2 regions of the Rhizobium sp. CIAT894 genome follow, and region 2 is predicted to be linked to the other one. Evidence: riboswitches for the same ligand, from Rfam matches in the RefSeq annotation. Region 2 holds a riboswitch; the other holds the start of a gene.
The links. A riboswitch is a leader RNA that binds a small molecule or an ion and turns the genes downstream of it on or off. The one in region 2 is predicted to bind FMN.
Positions count from the first base shown of each region.

Region 1: it holds a riboswitch for FMN, as region 2 does, so the genes downstream of both, RHEC894_RS07870 (DMT family transporter) here and RHEC894_RS13750 (6,7-dimethyl-8-ribityllumazine synthase) in region 2, are expected to answer to the same signal.

Region 1 covers NZ_CP020947.1:1,577,473-1,585,497, forward strand. Annotated here, with positions in the region: gene clpX (ATP-dependent Clp protease ATP-binding subunit ClpX) at 1-1,093, shown strand, start outside; gene lon (endopeptidase La) at 1,517-3,934, shown strand; gene hupB (DNA-binding protein HupB) at 4,141-4,416, shown strand; FMN riboswitch at 4,557-4,711, shown strand; gene RHEC894_RS07870 (DMT family transporter) at 4,804-5,703, shown strand; gene RHEC894_RS07875 (esterase-like activity of phytase family protein) at 5,799-7,997, shown strand.
Region 2 covers NZ_CP020947.1:2,756,439-2,764,463, reverse strand. Annotated here, with positions in the region: partial or broken gene RHEC894_RS13760 (DUF1194 domain-containing protein) at 1-583, shown strand, start outside; gene RHEC894_RS13755 (VOC family protein) at 728-1,417, opposite strand; gene RHEC894_RS13750 (6,7-dimethyl-8-ribityllumazine synthase) at 1,560-1,994, opposite strand; FMN riboswitch at 2,075-2,217, opposite strand; gene RHEC894_RS13745 (SRPBCC family protein) at 2,485-2,931, shown strand; gene RHEC894_RS13740 (hypothetical protein) at 3,118-3,438, shown strand; gene RHEC894_RS13735 (hypothetical protein) at 3,520-3,744, opposite strand; gene RHEC894_RS13730 (adenylate/guanylate cyclase domain-containing protein) at 4,015-5,097, shown strand; gene RHEC894_RS13725 (helix-turn-helix domain-containing protein) at 5,182-5,823, shown strand; gene RHEC894_RS13720 (MFS transporter) at 5,820-7,055, shown strand; gene RHEC894_RS13715 (LysR family transcriptional regulator) at 7,042-7,971, opposite strand.

The DNA of each region.
Region 1 (8,025 bases), 1.2 Mb from region 2:
CCGCGACGGCGTTCCGACGCCCCAGGACATCATCAAGGTCCTCGACGAATACGTCATCGGCCAGCGGCAGGCGAAGAAAATCCTGTCGGTTGCCGTTCATAATCATTACAAGCGCCTGGCGCATGCCTCCAAGAACGGCGAAGTCGAGCTGGCGAAGTCGAACATCATGCTCGTCGGCCCCACCGGCTGCGGCAAGACCTATCTTGCTCAGACGCTTGCCCGCATCATCGACGTTCCCTTCACCATGGCCGATGCGACGACGCTGACCGAGGCTGGTTACGTCGGTGAAGATGTCGAAAACATCATCCTGAAGCTCCTGCAGGCGGCCGACTACAATGTCGAGCGTGCCCAGCGCGGCATCGTCTACATCGACGAAGTCGACAAGATTTCCCGCAAGTCCGGCAACCCGTCGATCACTCGCGATGTCTCGGGCGAGGGCGTGCAGCAGGCGTTTCTGAAGATCATGGAAGGCACGGTCGCTTCCGTCCCGCCGCAGGGCGGCCGCAAGCACCCGCAGCAGGAATTCCTGCAGGTCGACACGACGAACATCCTGTTCATCTGCGGTGGCGCCTTCGCCGGTCTCGACAAGATCATCTCCGCCCGCGGCGAGAAGACCTCGATCGGCTTCGGCGCGACCGTCAAGGCCCAGGACGACCGCCGCGTCGGCGAAGTCCTGCGCGAACTGGAGCCGGAAGACCTGGTCAAGTTCGGCCTCATCCCCGAATTCATCGGCCGTCTGCCGGTTCTGGCGACGCTTGAGGATCTCGACGAGGACGCGCTGATCCAGATCCTGTCCGAGCCGAAGAATGCGCTGATCAAGCAGTATCAGCGCCTGTTCGAGATGGAAGACGTCGAACTGACCTTCCACGAGGATGCGCTGCGCGAAATCGCCCGCAAGGCGATCGTTCGTAAGACCGGCGCCCGCGGCCTTCGTTCGATCATGGAGAAGATCCTGCTCGACACGATGTTCGAACTGCCGACGCTGGAAGGCGTGCGTGAAGTGGTCATCTCCGAGGAAGTGGTGCGCGGTTCGGCTCGTCCGCTCTACATCTATGCCGATCGTCAGGAAGAAAAGGCCAACGCTTCGGCGTGACCTTGAGACTTTCGCACGATTATTTTGAGGGGCTTGCCATAGGCGAGCCCCTTTCTATTTGAAAAACCATGCAAGGCGCTGTTAGTATTTTGCCGGTGGGGACCGAAATTGACTTTGCCGATGTTTCGCAAGGGCCGATGTTGCGTAAGGTAGAGTGCTTGGCAATGATGCGGTGATTCCGTAAGCCTATTGCTGGTGTTTGTATTTTAGCCGGGTCGGAAGTGGTAAGCGCCGGTCCAGCCACGCACTTCATAGTGTTGGCGTTCCGTTGTAATAAAGCCGTCACATCCGGGGAACGCGGGCGTTAGCGTGGCTTGAAAAGCGTAGTCAGGACCTCCACTTGTAGAGCCAAGTGAGAGTGCCGGCCGGTCCCAAGCGGCCGTGCAGAGAGCCCGGCAACGGGACGATGGAAAGGACTTAAAAATGACGAAGAAAACGTCTGTAGCGAGCAGTACTGCCTACCCTGTTCTGCCCTTGCGCGACATCGTGGTTTTCCCGCATATGATCGTGCCGCTGTTCGTCGGACGGGAAAAGTCGATCCGTGCGCTCGAAGAGGTCATGGGTTCCGACAAGCAGATCATGCTGGTGACGCAGATCAACGCCAGTGACGACGATCCGGATCCTTCCGCGATCCACAGCGTCGGCACCGTGGCGAACGTGTTGCAGCTCCTGAAGCTGCCCGACGGCACCGTCAAGGTTCTGGTCGAAGGCCGCGCCCGCGCCGAGATCGACACCTATACCAGCCGCGAGGATTTCTATGAGGCGCTCGGCCATGTGCTCGAGGAACCGCATGACGATCCGGTGGAACTGGAAGCCTTGTCGCGTTCGGTCGTTTCCGAATTCGAGAGCTATGTGAAGCTCAACAAGAAGATTTCGCCTGAAGTGGTCGGCGCAGCCAGCCAGATCGACGACTATTCCAAGCTCGCCGATACGGTCGCCTCGCATCTGTCGATCAAGATCACCGAGAAGCAGGAGATGCTGGAAACCACCAGCGTCAAGGCTCGCTTGGAAAAGGCCCTCGGCTTCATGGAAGGCGAGATCTCGGTCCTGCAGGTCGAAAAGCGCATCCGCTCGCGCGTCAAGCGCCAGATGGAGAAGACCCAGCGCGAGTACTACCTGAACGAACAGATGAAGGCGATCCAGAAGGAACTCGGCGACGGCGAAGAAGGCCGCGACGAGATGAGCGAACTGGAAGAGCGCATCGCCAAGACCAAGCTGTCCAAGGAAGCCCGTGAGAAGGCCGATGCGGAGCTGAAGAAGCTGCGCCAGATGAGCCCGATGTCGGCGGAAGCCACCGTCGTGCGCAATTATCTGGACTGGCTGCTGGGTATTCCCTGGGGCAAGAAGTCGAAGATCAAGGCCGATCTCAACAATGCCGAGAAGATCCTCGAAGCCGATCACTTCGGTCTCGACAAGGTCAAGGAGCGCATCGTCGAATATCTGGCCGTGCAGGCCCGCGCCACCAAGATCAAGGGCCCGATTCTGTGCCTGGTCGGCCCTCCGGGCGTCGGCAAGACCTCGCTCGCCCAGTCGATCGCCAAGGCGACCGGCCGTGAGTATGTCCGCATGGCGCTTGGCGGCGTTCGCGACGAAGCCGAAATCCGCGGTCACCGCCGCACCTATATCGGCTCGATGCCCGGCAAGGTCATCCAGTCGATGAAGAAGGCGAAGAAGTCCAACCCGCTCTTCCTGCTCGACGAGATCGACAAGCTCGGCCAGGATTATCGCGGCGACCCGTCTTCGGCCCTGCTCGAGGTCCTCGATCCGGCTCAGAATTCGACCTTCATGGACCACTATCTGGAAGTCGAATACGACCTGTCGGACGTGATGTTCATCACGACGGCGAATACGCTGAATATTCCGGCACCCCTGATGGACCGCATGGAAATCATCCGTATCGCCGGCTACACCGAAGACGAAAAGCGCGAGATCGCCAAGCGGCATCTGCTGCCGAAGGCCATCAAGGAACATGCGTTGCAGCCGGAAGAATTCTCGGTCAGTGACGACGCCCTGATGGCGATCAGCCAGCAGTACACTCGTGAGGCTGGTGTGCGCAGCTTCGAACGCGAATTGATGAAGCTCGCTCGCAAGGCGGTCACCGAGATCATCAAGGGCAAGACGAAGTCCGTTCACGTGACGGCCGCCAACATCTCCGACTATCTGGGCGTTCCGCGCTTCCGCCACGGCGAAGCCGAGGGCGAGGATCAGGTCGGCGTTGTCACCGGTCTTGCCTGGACGGAAGTCGGCGGCGAGCTGCTGACCATCGAAGGCGTGATGATGCCGGGCAAGGGCCGCATGACGGTCACCGGCAATCTGAAGGACGTTATGAAGGAATCGATCTCGGCAGCGGCCTCCTATGTCCGCTCGCGCGCTGTCGATTTCGGCATCGAGCCGCCGCGCTTCGATAAGAGCGACATCCACGTGCACGTGCCGGAAGGCGCGACGCCGAAGGATGGCCCCTCGGCCGGCGTCGCCATGGCGACCGCCATCGTCTCGATCATGACCGGCATCCCGGTCAACAGGCATGTGGCCATGACCGGTGAAATCACCCTTCGCGGCCGGGTGCTGCCGATCGGCGGTCTCAAGGAAAAGCTGCTCGCAGCGCTTCGCGGCGGCATCAAGAAGGTGCTGATTCCGGAAGAAAACGCCAAGGACCTGGCGGAGATTCCTGATAACGTGAAGAACAGCATGGAGATCATCCCGGTCTCCCGCATGGGCGAGGTGATCAAGCATGCGCTGATCCGGCGGCCGGAGCCGATCGAATGGGACGGCACGGTGGAAACGCCTGTCATCACTTCGGTCGAAGGCCTTGATGAGACAGGCGCAACCATAGCGCATTGAATGGCCCGGGCCACATTTATGCCCCATTGGAGCAAAACACGAAAAAAGGCTGGCGTTTTCGCCAGCCTTTTTTGTGAAAACGTCATGGAGGCGCTTGCTTTTCCTTGATTTGCAGGGCTTTTGGGTTCCCGGCGGGCCTGATGAAACCTATTCGGCGCCTAGCTTACTATTGAGTCGTTTCATACCATTTAGAAAGGGGTGGAAACATGAACAAGAATGAACTCGTGTCCGCAGTCGCCGAAAAGGCAGGACTGACGAAGTCTGACGCGGCTTCCGCTGTTGACGCGGTTTTTGACGTTGTCCAGGCTGAACTCAAGAACAAGGGCGACATCCGCCTCGCGGGTTTCGGCAGCTTCACCGTTTCTCATCGCGCCGCAACGAAGGGCCGCAACCCGTCGACGGGTGCTGAAGTCGACATTCCGGCTCGCAACGTGCCGAAGTTCACGCCCGGCAAGGGCCTGAAGGACGCCGTCAACGGCTGATTTAAGATTATCCGCCAGCCGTAAACGAGACCGGCTGTGCAGGATTTTTAGAGGGGTTCGGCTTGGCCGGACCCCTTTTTGATTCGGGCTCGCTTTGTTTTGGCAGGTCTTGCCGTCGCGCCGGCTTTGATCTACGAGATTTCTGTTCTCAGGGCGGGGTGAAACTCCCCACCGGCGGTAGAGGGTCTCGGCCCAAGCCCGCGAGCGCCTGCTTCCGCGCCCATGCGGGGGAAGGGTCAGCAGATCCGGTGCGATTCCGGAGCCGACGGTATAGTCCGGATGGAAGAGAATGAGCGTCGGCTGTGCGAAGGGCAGGGGATACCTGTCTCGCCCGTTCGGGGCTCATGCGTCCTGATTTATGTTGGTCCTGTAGTTTGGATGAAAGACATGAATCAGACTTCCCTTGCCGTCGAGCCGTCCCGCGCCCTCGTCGGTGCCTTTTGGATGGTCCTTGCCGGCATCGCCTTTTCGCTTCTCAACGTCGTCATCCAATGGCTGACGATGAAGCTTGGCTTTCCCTCGGCCTCGGCAGCCTTCTGGCAATATGGCTTCGCCTTCGCCTTTTCGTTGCCGTTCCTTCGCAGGCTCGGGCTTGCGGCGATGCGGACGCATTATCCCTGGCGCCACCTCGCGCGCGTCGCCCTTGCCGCACTCGGCGTCGAGGCCTGGGTTGCCGGTCTTGCCGCGGTGCCGATCTGGCAGGCGATCGCACTGGTGATGACCTCGCCTTTCTTCATCATTCTCGGCGCCCGGCTTTTCCTTGGTGAGCGCGTCGGCCCGGCCCGCTGGGCGGCGACCGCAGTCGGTTTCACCGGCGCGATGATCATCCTGCAGCCATGGTCGGACGGCTTTGGCTGGGCCGCACTCCTGCCGGTGCTCTCGGCGCTGCTCTGGGGCGCCTCGTCGCTGATCACCAAGAGCCTGACGGGCATCGAACGGCCGGAAACGATCACCGTCTGGCTGCTCGTTCTGCTGACGCCGATAAACGGCGGTCTGGCGCTTGCGGCAGGCTTTGCCGTGCCGACGGGTGCAACCCTTGCCCTGTTCCTGCTGGCGGGGCTGTTGACCGCCGCAGCGCAGTATTTCCTCACACTTGCCTATGCCGCAGCGGATGCCGCCTACGTCCAGCCTTTCGATGACCTGAAGCTGCCGCTGAATGTGCTGGCCGGCTGGCTGTTCTTCGGTTATGCGCCGGCGGGTTACCTCTGGCTGGGTGCGGCCCTCATCCTTTCCGCCTCACTCTTCATCATGCGAAACGAGATGCGCCGGGAGCGAAAACCCGCCTGAGGTGATCCGCTGCAAAATGTCGCAGCTGTCATGCCTCTGTCACGCCGCTCCCGCAGAAAACTCATGTTTCGAATGTTCGACACATGGGGGATTTCATGACGATTTCATCGCGCAAAGCAGTGCTCGCTGCAGTGCTTCTCGCATCCGTTGCCTTTCCGGCCGCGGCCGAACCGGTCTTCAACCGGATCGCCTCTTTCCCGGTCGCGGAGAACCTGCCTGCGGACAAGGACAAGCTTTCGGCGACGTCGGCCGAAATCATCACCGCGACCGACGACGGCAACACGCTGATCTATAGCGACAGCCCGCTCGGCGCGATCGGCTTCATCGACATTACCGACGCCAAGGCGCCGAAATCAGGCGGCGCGCTGATGATGGACGGCGAACCGACCTCGATCACCTCGAGCGCCGGCAAGGCGCTGGTTGCCGTCAACACCTCCGAAAGCAAGGCGAAGCCCTCGGGCCGCCTTTCGATCGTCGACGTGGCGAAGAAGACGATCGAAAACAGCTGCGATCTCGGCGGCCAGCCGGATTCGATCGCGCTCAACAAGGACAAGACGCTCGGCGCCATTGCGATCGAAAACGAGCGCGACGAAGAGGTCAACGACGGCAAGATCCCGCAGATGCCGGCCGGCGATCTGGTCGTCTTCCAGCTGAAGAACGGCACTGTGGATTGCGGCACCATCAAGCACGTGGCGTTGACCGGTCTCGCCGGCGTCGCCCCTGAGGATCCGGAGCCGGAATTCGTCGCCTTCAACGGCCTGAACGAGATTGCGCTGACGCTGCAGGAAAACAACGAGATCGTCATCATCGACGCCAATACGGCTCAGGTGAAAACACATTTCTCCGCCGGCAGCGTCGATCTCACCGGCATCGACACCAAGCGGGACGGTGCCTTGAAATTCACCGGCGAATTGAAGGGCGTGTCGCGCGAGCCCGACGCCGTGAAATGGCTGGACGACAACCGCCTCGTCGTCGCCAATGAAGGCGACTATCAGGGTGGCTCGCGCGGTTTCACCATCTTCGACAAGACGGGCAAGCTTCTCTACGAATCGGGTGCATCCTTCGAACGCGCGGTCGCCCATATCGGCCACTATCCGGAAAGCCGTTCGGGATCGAAGGGCGTCGAGCCGGAAGGCCTCGAAGCCGCCAGGTTTGGCGACGACCAATATTTCTTTCTGCTCGCCGAGCGTGCCTCGGTCGTCGGCGTCTATAGGGATACCGGCGCCGATCCCGAACTCGTGCAGCTTCTGCCATCGGGGATTTCGCCGGAAGGCGGGATCGCCATTCCTGCACGCAATCTCTTCGCCACAGCCAACGAACTCGACCTCGGCAAGGACGGTGGCGCTCGCTCGCATGTCATGATTTATGAGCGTGGGGAGGGTGAAAAGGCTTATCCGCAGATTGTCTCCGCCGACAAGGACGGCAATCCGATCGGCTTTGCAGCTCTTTCGGGCCTTGCCGCCGTTCCGGGCAAGCCGGGCATGCTCTACGCCGTCAGCGACAGCGTTCTCGGCTCGCAGCCGACGATCTATACGATCGATGCCAGCAAGAAGCCGGCTGTCATCACCGACGCTCTCGTCGTCAAGCGTGACGGCGCCCCGGCCCAGAAGCTCGACATCGAAGGCATCGCTGTTGCCGCCGACGGCTCCTTCTGGCTCGCCTCGGAAGGCTACAGCGAGCGTCTCGTCCCGCACGCTCTCTACAACGTCAACGCCAAGGGCGACATCAAGGCCGAGATCGCCCTGCCGAAAGAGCTTGCCGCCAACGAAATCCGCTTCGGTTTCGAAGGCGTGACCATTATCGGCACCGGCGACGACGCGACACTCTGGATGGCGGTCCAGCGCGAGTGGGCTGATGATGAGAAGGGCTTCGTCAAGCTCGTCTCCTACAATCCGAAGAAGAAGGAATGGGGCGCAGTGCGCTATCCGCTCGACAAGACGGAAAGCGGCTGGGTCGGCCTGTCGGAGATTTCGGCTCATGGCGACAGCGTCTACATCATCGAACGCGACAACCTCGTCGGCGATGCCGCCAAGCTGAAAAAGCTCTATAAGGTGGCGATCTCGGAACTGAAACCCGCCAAGCTCGGCGGTGAACTGCCGGTGGTCAAGAAGACCGAAGCCCACGACTTCCTCGGCGAACTGAAGAGCGTGACGAACGGCTATGTGCTCGACAAGCTCGAAGGCTTTTCCTTCGACGCCTCAGGCAAACCCTACGCCGTCACCGACAACGACGGCGTCAGCGATTCCTCCGGCGAGACTCTGTTCTTCCCGGTTGATCTGACTGCTACGAACTGAGTTGCGATAGAGAGATAAAGGAGGCCGG
Region 2 (8,025 bases):
AGAACGGGCTCACCGGCCGCATCGCCATCAGCTATTTCGAATGGGCAGGCTATGTCGTCCAGGAATCGGTGATCGACTGGCAGGTGATCGAGACCGAAGCGGATGCGATCGCCTTTGCCGACAAACTCGACGCCCGGCCGATCGGCACCCAGCGGCGAACCTCGATCTCGACCGCCATCGACCAGGGCGCCAGTATGATTGCCACAGGTCCCTTCCAGGGCAGGCGCGAGGTGATCGGTGTTTCCGGCGACGGCCCGAACAACTCGGGCGACGCCGTCGCGCCTGTCCGCGACAAGGCGGTGGCGTCAGGCATGATCATCAATGGGCTGGCCATCATGCTGCGCCCTTCCGATGCGCCCGGCGGGCTCGACAAATATTACGCCGATTGCGTCATCGGCGGCCCCGGCGCCTTCGTGCTGCCGGTCCACAAGATCGAGGATTTTGCCATCGCCGTGCGCCGCAAGCTGGTGCTGGAGATCAGCGGTCTGTCCCCGCCGCCGACGATGGAGAGGGTCGCCGGCGCCGGGCCGCTGACGGATGCCTGATCGGCGAGAAGCAGTGGCGGGATATGTTCTACCGGTGAGATGCGGGCCAAGGGCGCGTCTTGGGATGAGAGAGGAGCGGGCGTGCCGTGTGGCACCCCCTCTGGCCTGCCGGTAAGGAAAGAAGCCTCGCCCCGCAAGGGGCCTCGAAGGGCGAGGCGGGTGCTCCCGGCGCCTGCCGCCACCTACAACGGCAGCTGCTTGCCGGCCTGTTCGCTAACCATGTATTCGGCATACCAGTCCGGCCAGTTCTCGTCATATTTGCCGCCGTTTCGTTTCTCGTGTTCGCCGTGAGCCTGGGCGGCGCGGCGCAGTGCGGCGGCAAGGTCGTTCGAGGTCGAGAAGGCCGTTTCGTCGGCGTCGATGCGGCCAGGCAGGCGGGCGGTGACTTCCTGGAACAGCCAGCCATTCCCGTCGGGATCCTTGAAGGAGGCGAAGGAGCGGTAGCTGCGGTGTTCGGGGTCGCGGCCGGCAATGCGCAGGCGCCCGAAGAGATAGGGCTCGTCCTTGCCGGCATAGACGCCCGATGCGTCATGGAAGACCTCGCTCACCTCGACGCCGCGGGCGATAAGATCGCGCCTGGCGGTCTCGATGTCGGAGACGATGAGGTAGAGCCCTTGCGCGGAGCCGGGAGCGGCGGCGGTGACGTTCTTGCCGAAGATGATAGCGCAGCCGGAGCCCGGCGGAGTAAACTGGATCACCCGGAAATCGGCATCGTTGGCGAAATCGGCATCGAGCCTCCAGCCCAGACCGTCGTAGAAACGTTTGGCGCGGTCGACGTCGGAGACGGGGATGACGACCACTTCGAGCTTGGTGTCGACCGGTCGCATTCTCACGGATTCGGCGGGGGTTTCACTGTGCATTGCATTGCTCATCTTCAGCTCCCTTGAGGTTTGGACGCATTAAGAATGGCGATACATGTCGGGGTCGAGTGGACCACAGCGCAGGCGGGGCGTCGAATCAATTCTTCTGTTGGGAGAAGACGGCGGGCCGATCCCGCCGTCAATTGCGCAGACTCTATGCCGCAAGAGCGGCGCGTGTCTTGCCGATAATCAGAGCGGCGCGCGCCGCCTCGCGGCCCTTCTCGACGAAATGGGCGCGGTAGATCTGCGTGTGATGCTCGGTTTCCTGGTAATGATGCGGCGTCAGAGAGACCGACAGCACCGGCACACCGGTATCCATGCCGGCGCGCATCAGGCCATCGACCACGGCCTGGGCGACGAATTCGTGGCGGTAGATCCCGCCATCGACGACGAAGGCGGCGGCGATGACGGCCGCATAGCGCCCGCTTGCGGCAAGATCGCGCGACAGAAGCGGCATTTCGAAGGCGCCGGGAACATCGAACACGTCGATCTGTTCGGCGGGAACAAGCTGTTGAAAACCTTCGAGCGCACGGTCGACGATATCGGCGTGCCAGCCGGCTTTGACGAAGGCATAACGGGTGGGTGTCATAGTCATCTCCTTTGGCGTACAGACACGTCACCCAAGGCGATCACGAGCATCCGCAGCCGGCCCGGAGGCGCAGCAGCAACGCACGTTCTCTTTCATCCGGACTATGACCGTCGGCTCAGGCATCTCACCTGATCTGCTGACCCTTCCGAAGAAGGCGCTCGCGGGCTCGCAATCGAAACTGCATACCGCCGGTAGGGACTTTCACCCCGCCCTGAGAACGGCGCGACAATAGGGGCAAGGCGGCCGGCTGGCAATAGGGGAAGATGGTTTTGGAATGGGTGCGGGTTGCAACCCCAAGAGAGCCTCATCCTGTGGTGCCCCGCAGGGGCCTCGAAGGACAAGGCGGGTGCGTGGGCGACGGATGGATGCGTGCCCCATCGCCCTTGCTGAGTGCGCGCATCCGCCTACATGATCCTGCTGAGGACATCCATGTCGAAACAGCATGCCGCTCCGCCTCATTGAGGTAGGGCAGCAACCATGGGAGATCATGATGCCAGAAGCTTTCGTCGTTCACCGCGAAGCGCATATCGCAGCACCGCCGGCGGCCGTGTTTGCGCTGATGACCGACCCGGAAAAGATTCTGCGCTGGATGGGAACGGAAGCTCAGGTCGAGCCGCAGCCCGGCGGGCTCTATCTCGTCAACGTCACCGGCGCTCGCTTTGCGCGCGGCTCGTTTCGCGAAGTGGTGCCGGTTCATCGCCTTGCCTACAGCTTCGGCTGGGATGGCAGCGACGTGGTGCCGCCGGGCTCGAGCCTGGTCGAGATCGACCTGATCGAGCAGCCCGATGGAACGCTGCTGAAGCTCACCCATAGCGGCCTGCCGAGCGCCGAACAATGCGCCGGCCATGAGGAAGGCTGGACGCATTACCTCGGCCGGCTCACTACGGTTGCAGCCGGGCGCGACCCGGGTCCCGATGTTTTTTCCGGCAGGAAATGAACGGTTTTCCCAAGGGCGCCACCGCGCCCGCAAGCGCCTGCCACCCACTGAAAAAGACGGCCTGGCGGCATTGCGTCGGCCGGCCGGAAGCGCTGTTTTTCATCCTCAAACATGAACGCGCAGTTCATCCCCAGTTCAATTTGGCAGCCCTAGGGTGGTCACGGCTGGATTGAATTGGAGTTCGTTATGAAGGCACTTTCTATCGCGGCTGCCTTGCTTGCTGGCAGCCTTTCGATCGGTACGGCGCAGGCGATGCCGAGCGCGACGATCAAAGTCGAGAGCAATATCACCAAGGTCGACTACGCCTGCGGCCGCGGCTGGCATCTGACGCGCTGGGGCGAATGCCGGCGCAATTGGCGACGCCCGCCGCCGGTGGCTTTTTACGGTGGTCCGCCCCGCTGGGGCTGGGAGCGGCGCCATGGGGATTGGGACGGCCCGCGCTGGCGCCATGAGCGGCGCTGGGACCGCGACCGCCGCTGGCGTGATGACCGTCGCTGGGACGATTGAGGTCTCGACCAGATATGAATCGATGAGGCCGGCGCCATATTTCGCCGGCCTTTCTCATGAGAGTTCGCAGTTTTCCCGCAGTCAGATCGTGCTGACGAGCCAGTGTTTGCCGTCGATCAGCTCTTCGAGCTCGATGGGATCCTTGACGCCGAACTCGAACCATTCGACGAGCTCTTTCGCCTTGCGCTTGCTCTCCTCCGCGGTGAAGTCGATCTCATAGCGCGCGCACCATCGCCGAAGGATCGACGTCAGCAGCGTCATGTCATTCCCGTCAAGCGGATCTTTCGGCCAAAATGTCGTGCCCATCGCAACCCCTCAATCGCAGATGACAAGCTGGCGCATAATGGAATCAAAGATGCGCAATTTTAAAGTGTTTTTTCGTTGTTTTCCACTGTGGTGAACGGTTTTCCACAGGCTTGTCTGGCAGTGGGGTTGACAGGGTTGTGTGGAGGCTAGGGGTGCAAGAGCCGAGAGGAGGCCCTCCCGGACATCCGGGGATGTCCTGCCGGGCTGCGGAGCATCCGCGCGCGGATGCTCCGGGGTTGCCCACACCCGGGGCTGATGCGATGTTAGGGCATGGATCTGCCTTCCTCCCTTGCCTGGCTGGTCGACGAGGCGGCTGCTTCGCCCGGTCCCGAACCGTTTCTGGCCGAGCTCGGGCGCCGGCTGCTTTCCGATGGCCTGCCGCTTGCCGGCGGGGCGCTGACGCTTGCGGTGCCGCATCCGATCATTGCGCGGCGCACCTGGCTGTGGCGGGCCGAGACCGGGGGTGTCATCGAGGCGCTGGCTTTTGCCGCCGCACCGCCCGTCGATGCCGGGCGTGACTGGCTGGCCGGGCTCGGGCCGGTGTGGGAGGAGAGGATCGGGCCTTCTCAGGATGCGCTGATGCTCGGCTGGGCGGGCATTGGCGCCGGCGCTTTCGCTCCCGATAACGCCGCCCGGCTGCGGGACGTCGCGCGTTTTGCCGCGGCGCCGCTCGCAGCCCTTGCGGCGCGCGAGGCGCGGGCGGCATTGCTCGAAGCGTATCTCGGCCGGCGCAGTGCGGCCCGGGTGCAGGCCGGAGCGCTTGCCCGCGGCACTGGCGAGACTATTCGCGCCGCTCTTCTCTGCGCGGATCTGCGCGATTTCACCGCGCTTTCCCAAGTGACGGAGCCGCATGCGATGATTGCGACGCTCGACGCCTGGTTCGATCGCGTCGCCGGCGCCGTACACGCTTTCGGCGGCGAGGTGCTGAAATTCATCGGTGACGGTGTATTGGCGATCTTTCCCGTCACCGGCGCTTCCGGCCAGATGCAAGGAGACCGCAATGCCTGCGACGCGGCGCTCCGGGCCGTCGCCGCCAGCCGCGCCGGCATGGTCCATCTCGACCACGTGCGCCAGGCGCAGGGGCTGGCGCCGCTGCCCTTCGGCGCGGCCCTGCATTTCGGCGAGATCCTGTGGGGCAATATTGGCGCAGCCGACCGGCTGGACTTTACCGCCATCGGCCCCGCCGTCAATCTGGTCAGCCGCCTGGAAGGGCTCTGCAAGCCGCTCGGCCGAAGCGTGCTGATCTCGGGTGCTGTGGCCGCAAATACCAAGACGATGCTGACGCCGCTCGGGGAACACAGCTTGCGCGGCATCGCCGACCCTTGCGCGGTGTTCACTTTGCCGGAGGCCTGAACGCGAGCCGGGCCGCGCCAGGAGTGTTCTCATTTATGCAAAGAAATCTTTGCAAAGATATCCTTGCAATAGTAAGCTTGAGGCATGAAAACATCAGGCTCCCAGTCTGCCGCCGTCTCCCGCTCCGTCAGCCGGGTCGTACCTGAGCCGACCGCGCTGAAGGCGCTGGCGCATCCCGTTCGGCTGCGCATGCTCGGCATGCTCAGGATCGACGGCCCGGCCACGGCGACCCAGCTCGCCGTGCGGCTCGGCCTGAACAGCGGCGCGACCAGCTATCACCTGCGTCAGCTCGCCCAATACGGTTTCATCGAGGAGGCGCCGCATGCCTCGCGGCGCGACCGCTGGTGGCGCGCGAGCCACGAGCTGACCTCGCTGCCCGCCAGCGAAGCGGCGGGGGAGGCGCTCGATCTCGATATCGCCTTCAACCAGGCGGCGCTTTCGCAGCAGGTCGGCCAGATGCAGCAGGCGCTGGAGGAATATGCCGAGCTGCCGGCCGAATGGCGCAAGGCGACGGCCGCCGACGACATCATCATCCCGATGACGGCTGACCAGGCCGAGGCGCTGACGAAACGGCTGCGAGATATCATTCTGGAGGCGATGCGGGCAGCACCGCCGTTGGGGGAGGCGGCGTCTCGAAATCCCGACATGGTTCCCTTCTATGTCATGCTGCACGCCTTTCCCTATCCGGGCCGTCTTCCGCATCGCGAGGGCGAGGAAGAACCGTGAGGAGGGGCAGGCCCTTCCTGGCGCTTGCCGCCGCCGAGACGCTTTCGCTGTCCGGCACGCGGCTTTCGACCATCGCCATTCCCTGGTTGGTGCTGAGCACCACCGGCAGTCCGATGCTGACCGGGCTGACGGCGATGATGGAGATGTTGCCCTATGTGCTCGCCAAGGCGCTCGGCGGGCCGCTGATCGACCGTGTCGGCGCCAAGCGCATCGCCATCATCTGCGACACCGCTTCCGTTGTTGTGGTGGGTCTGGTGCCGCTTCTCGATCTCTTCGGGCTCTTGACCGTCCCGGTGCTGCTGCCCGTCGTTTTTGCCATGGGCGTGCTGCGCGGCCCCTCCGACGCCGCCAAACAGGCGATGGTTCCCGATATCGCCGCGCTGGCCGCCGTGCCGCTCGAGCGGGTGACCGGCGTCGCCAGCGCCATCGAACGCCTCGCCTCGACGGTCGGCGCGGCCGGCGCCGGCGCGCTGATCGGGCTCATCGGCCCGGGCCAGGCGCTCGTCCTCAACGCCGCCACCTTCGCCGCCGCCGCTATAGTCGTCGCGATCGGCATTCCCGGCATAACACCCACGCCTAAGCTGCCCGCCGCTCCGCTGGATAAGGTCTCTTCCTATCTCGAGGATCTCCGTGAAGGCTGGCGATTTCTCAGCGGCGATGCCGTGCTCGTCAGCATCGTTGCCATGGTGGCGACCACCAATCTGCTCGACCAGGCCTATCATGCCGTGCTGCTGCCCGTCTGGACGCGGGACGCCGGTCACGGGCCGGAGCTGCTCGGGGCGATGTTCGCCGTCTTCTCCGGTGCCTCGATCGCGGGGGCGGCGATTGCCGCCGTCATCGGCGAGCGCATGCCGCGTCTGATCGTCTATACGGTGGCTTTTTTGCTGACCGGATTTCCGCGCTTTCTGGTGCTGGCGGCAGATGCGCCGCTCGGCTCTGTCTTTGCGACGCTCGCTATCGCCGGCTTTGCCTCGGGTTTTCTCAACCCCATCCTGTCGGCGGTGATCTTCGAGCGCATCCCGAAACCGCTGACCGGCCGCGTCACGGCGATGAACACCGCCCTCTGCTTTGCGCTCATTCCCTTCGGCGGCCTCGTCGGCGGCGCGCTGATCAGCACGATCGGCCTTGCCGCGGCGCTGTTCCTCACCGGCCTCGCCTATCTCGCGGCAACCCTTTCTCCCCTTGCCCTGAAAAGCTTCCGTGGCTTCGACAAGGCGGTCACAGAGGGCTAGCGTCGCGGCGTGCCTCGCCCCGACGCTCAAGCTCCTCGACCACCAGGTCGATGAAGCGGCGGACGCGCGGTTCCAGCGGGCGCTTGTCGGGATAGAGCGTCACGATCTTGGTGTCATCGGTTTCGAGGTCGGGCAGAACCTGCCGGAGACGGCCGGCCGCAAGATCGTCGGCGACGAGAAAGTCGGGCAGGAGGGCGATGCCCAGTCCCGCCAGGGCGGCGTGGCGGATCGCCTCTGCGCTGTCGAGCCTCAGGCGGCTGCGTCCCTGCGCCGTGATCCAGGAATTGCCTTTGCCGCGAAAACGCCAGGCGTGCCTTTGATTGCGGCTGATGAAAATCAGGCAGTCATGGGCCGAGAAGTCGTCGATATCACGCGGCTCGCGGTGCTCGGCGAGATAGGACGGCGAGGCGCAGAGCAGCGTCCTGTAGGTGGCGATCACGCGTGAGGCCAGCCGGGCGTCCGACGCCGTCGGGCCGATCCGGATGGCCAGATCGAAGCCTTCCTCGACGACGTCGGCGAAGCGATCGGTGAAGCTGATCTCCACCTGGATATCGAGCCAGGCCCGAAGATATTCTTCAAGCAGCGGCAGCACGACGAGCCGTCCGAAGGCATCGGGAACGCTGAGCCTGAGAACGCTGCGCGGCGTGCCGCTCCGGCCAGCCACGCTCGCTTCGGCAGCGTCGACCGATGCGAGAATCTGCAAACCGCGCTCGTAGAAGACTCGCCCTTCGTCGGTGAGATTCAATGTTCTCGTCGTACGGTTGAGCAGGCGCGCGCCGAGCCGCTCTTCCAGGCGGATGACGGCCTTTCCCGCCGCCGAGCGGGACAGGCCCATGGCCTGGCCGCCGGCGATAAAGCTTCCGGCATCGACGACGGCCATGAAGATCAGTATATCGTTCAGGTTCGTACGCGGCATTAGGCAACTCGAGCGGTTCGGTACAGCCATAACTCGGTCGGCCATGCGATGGTT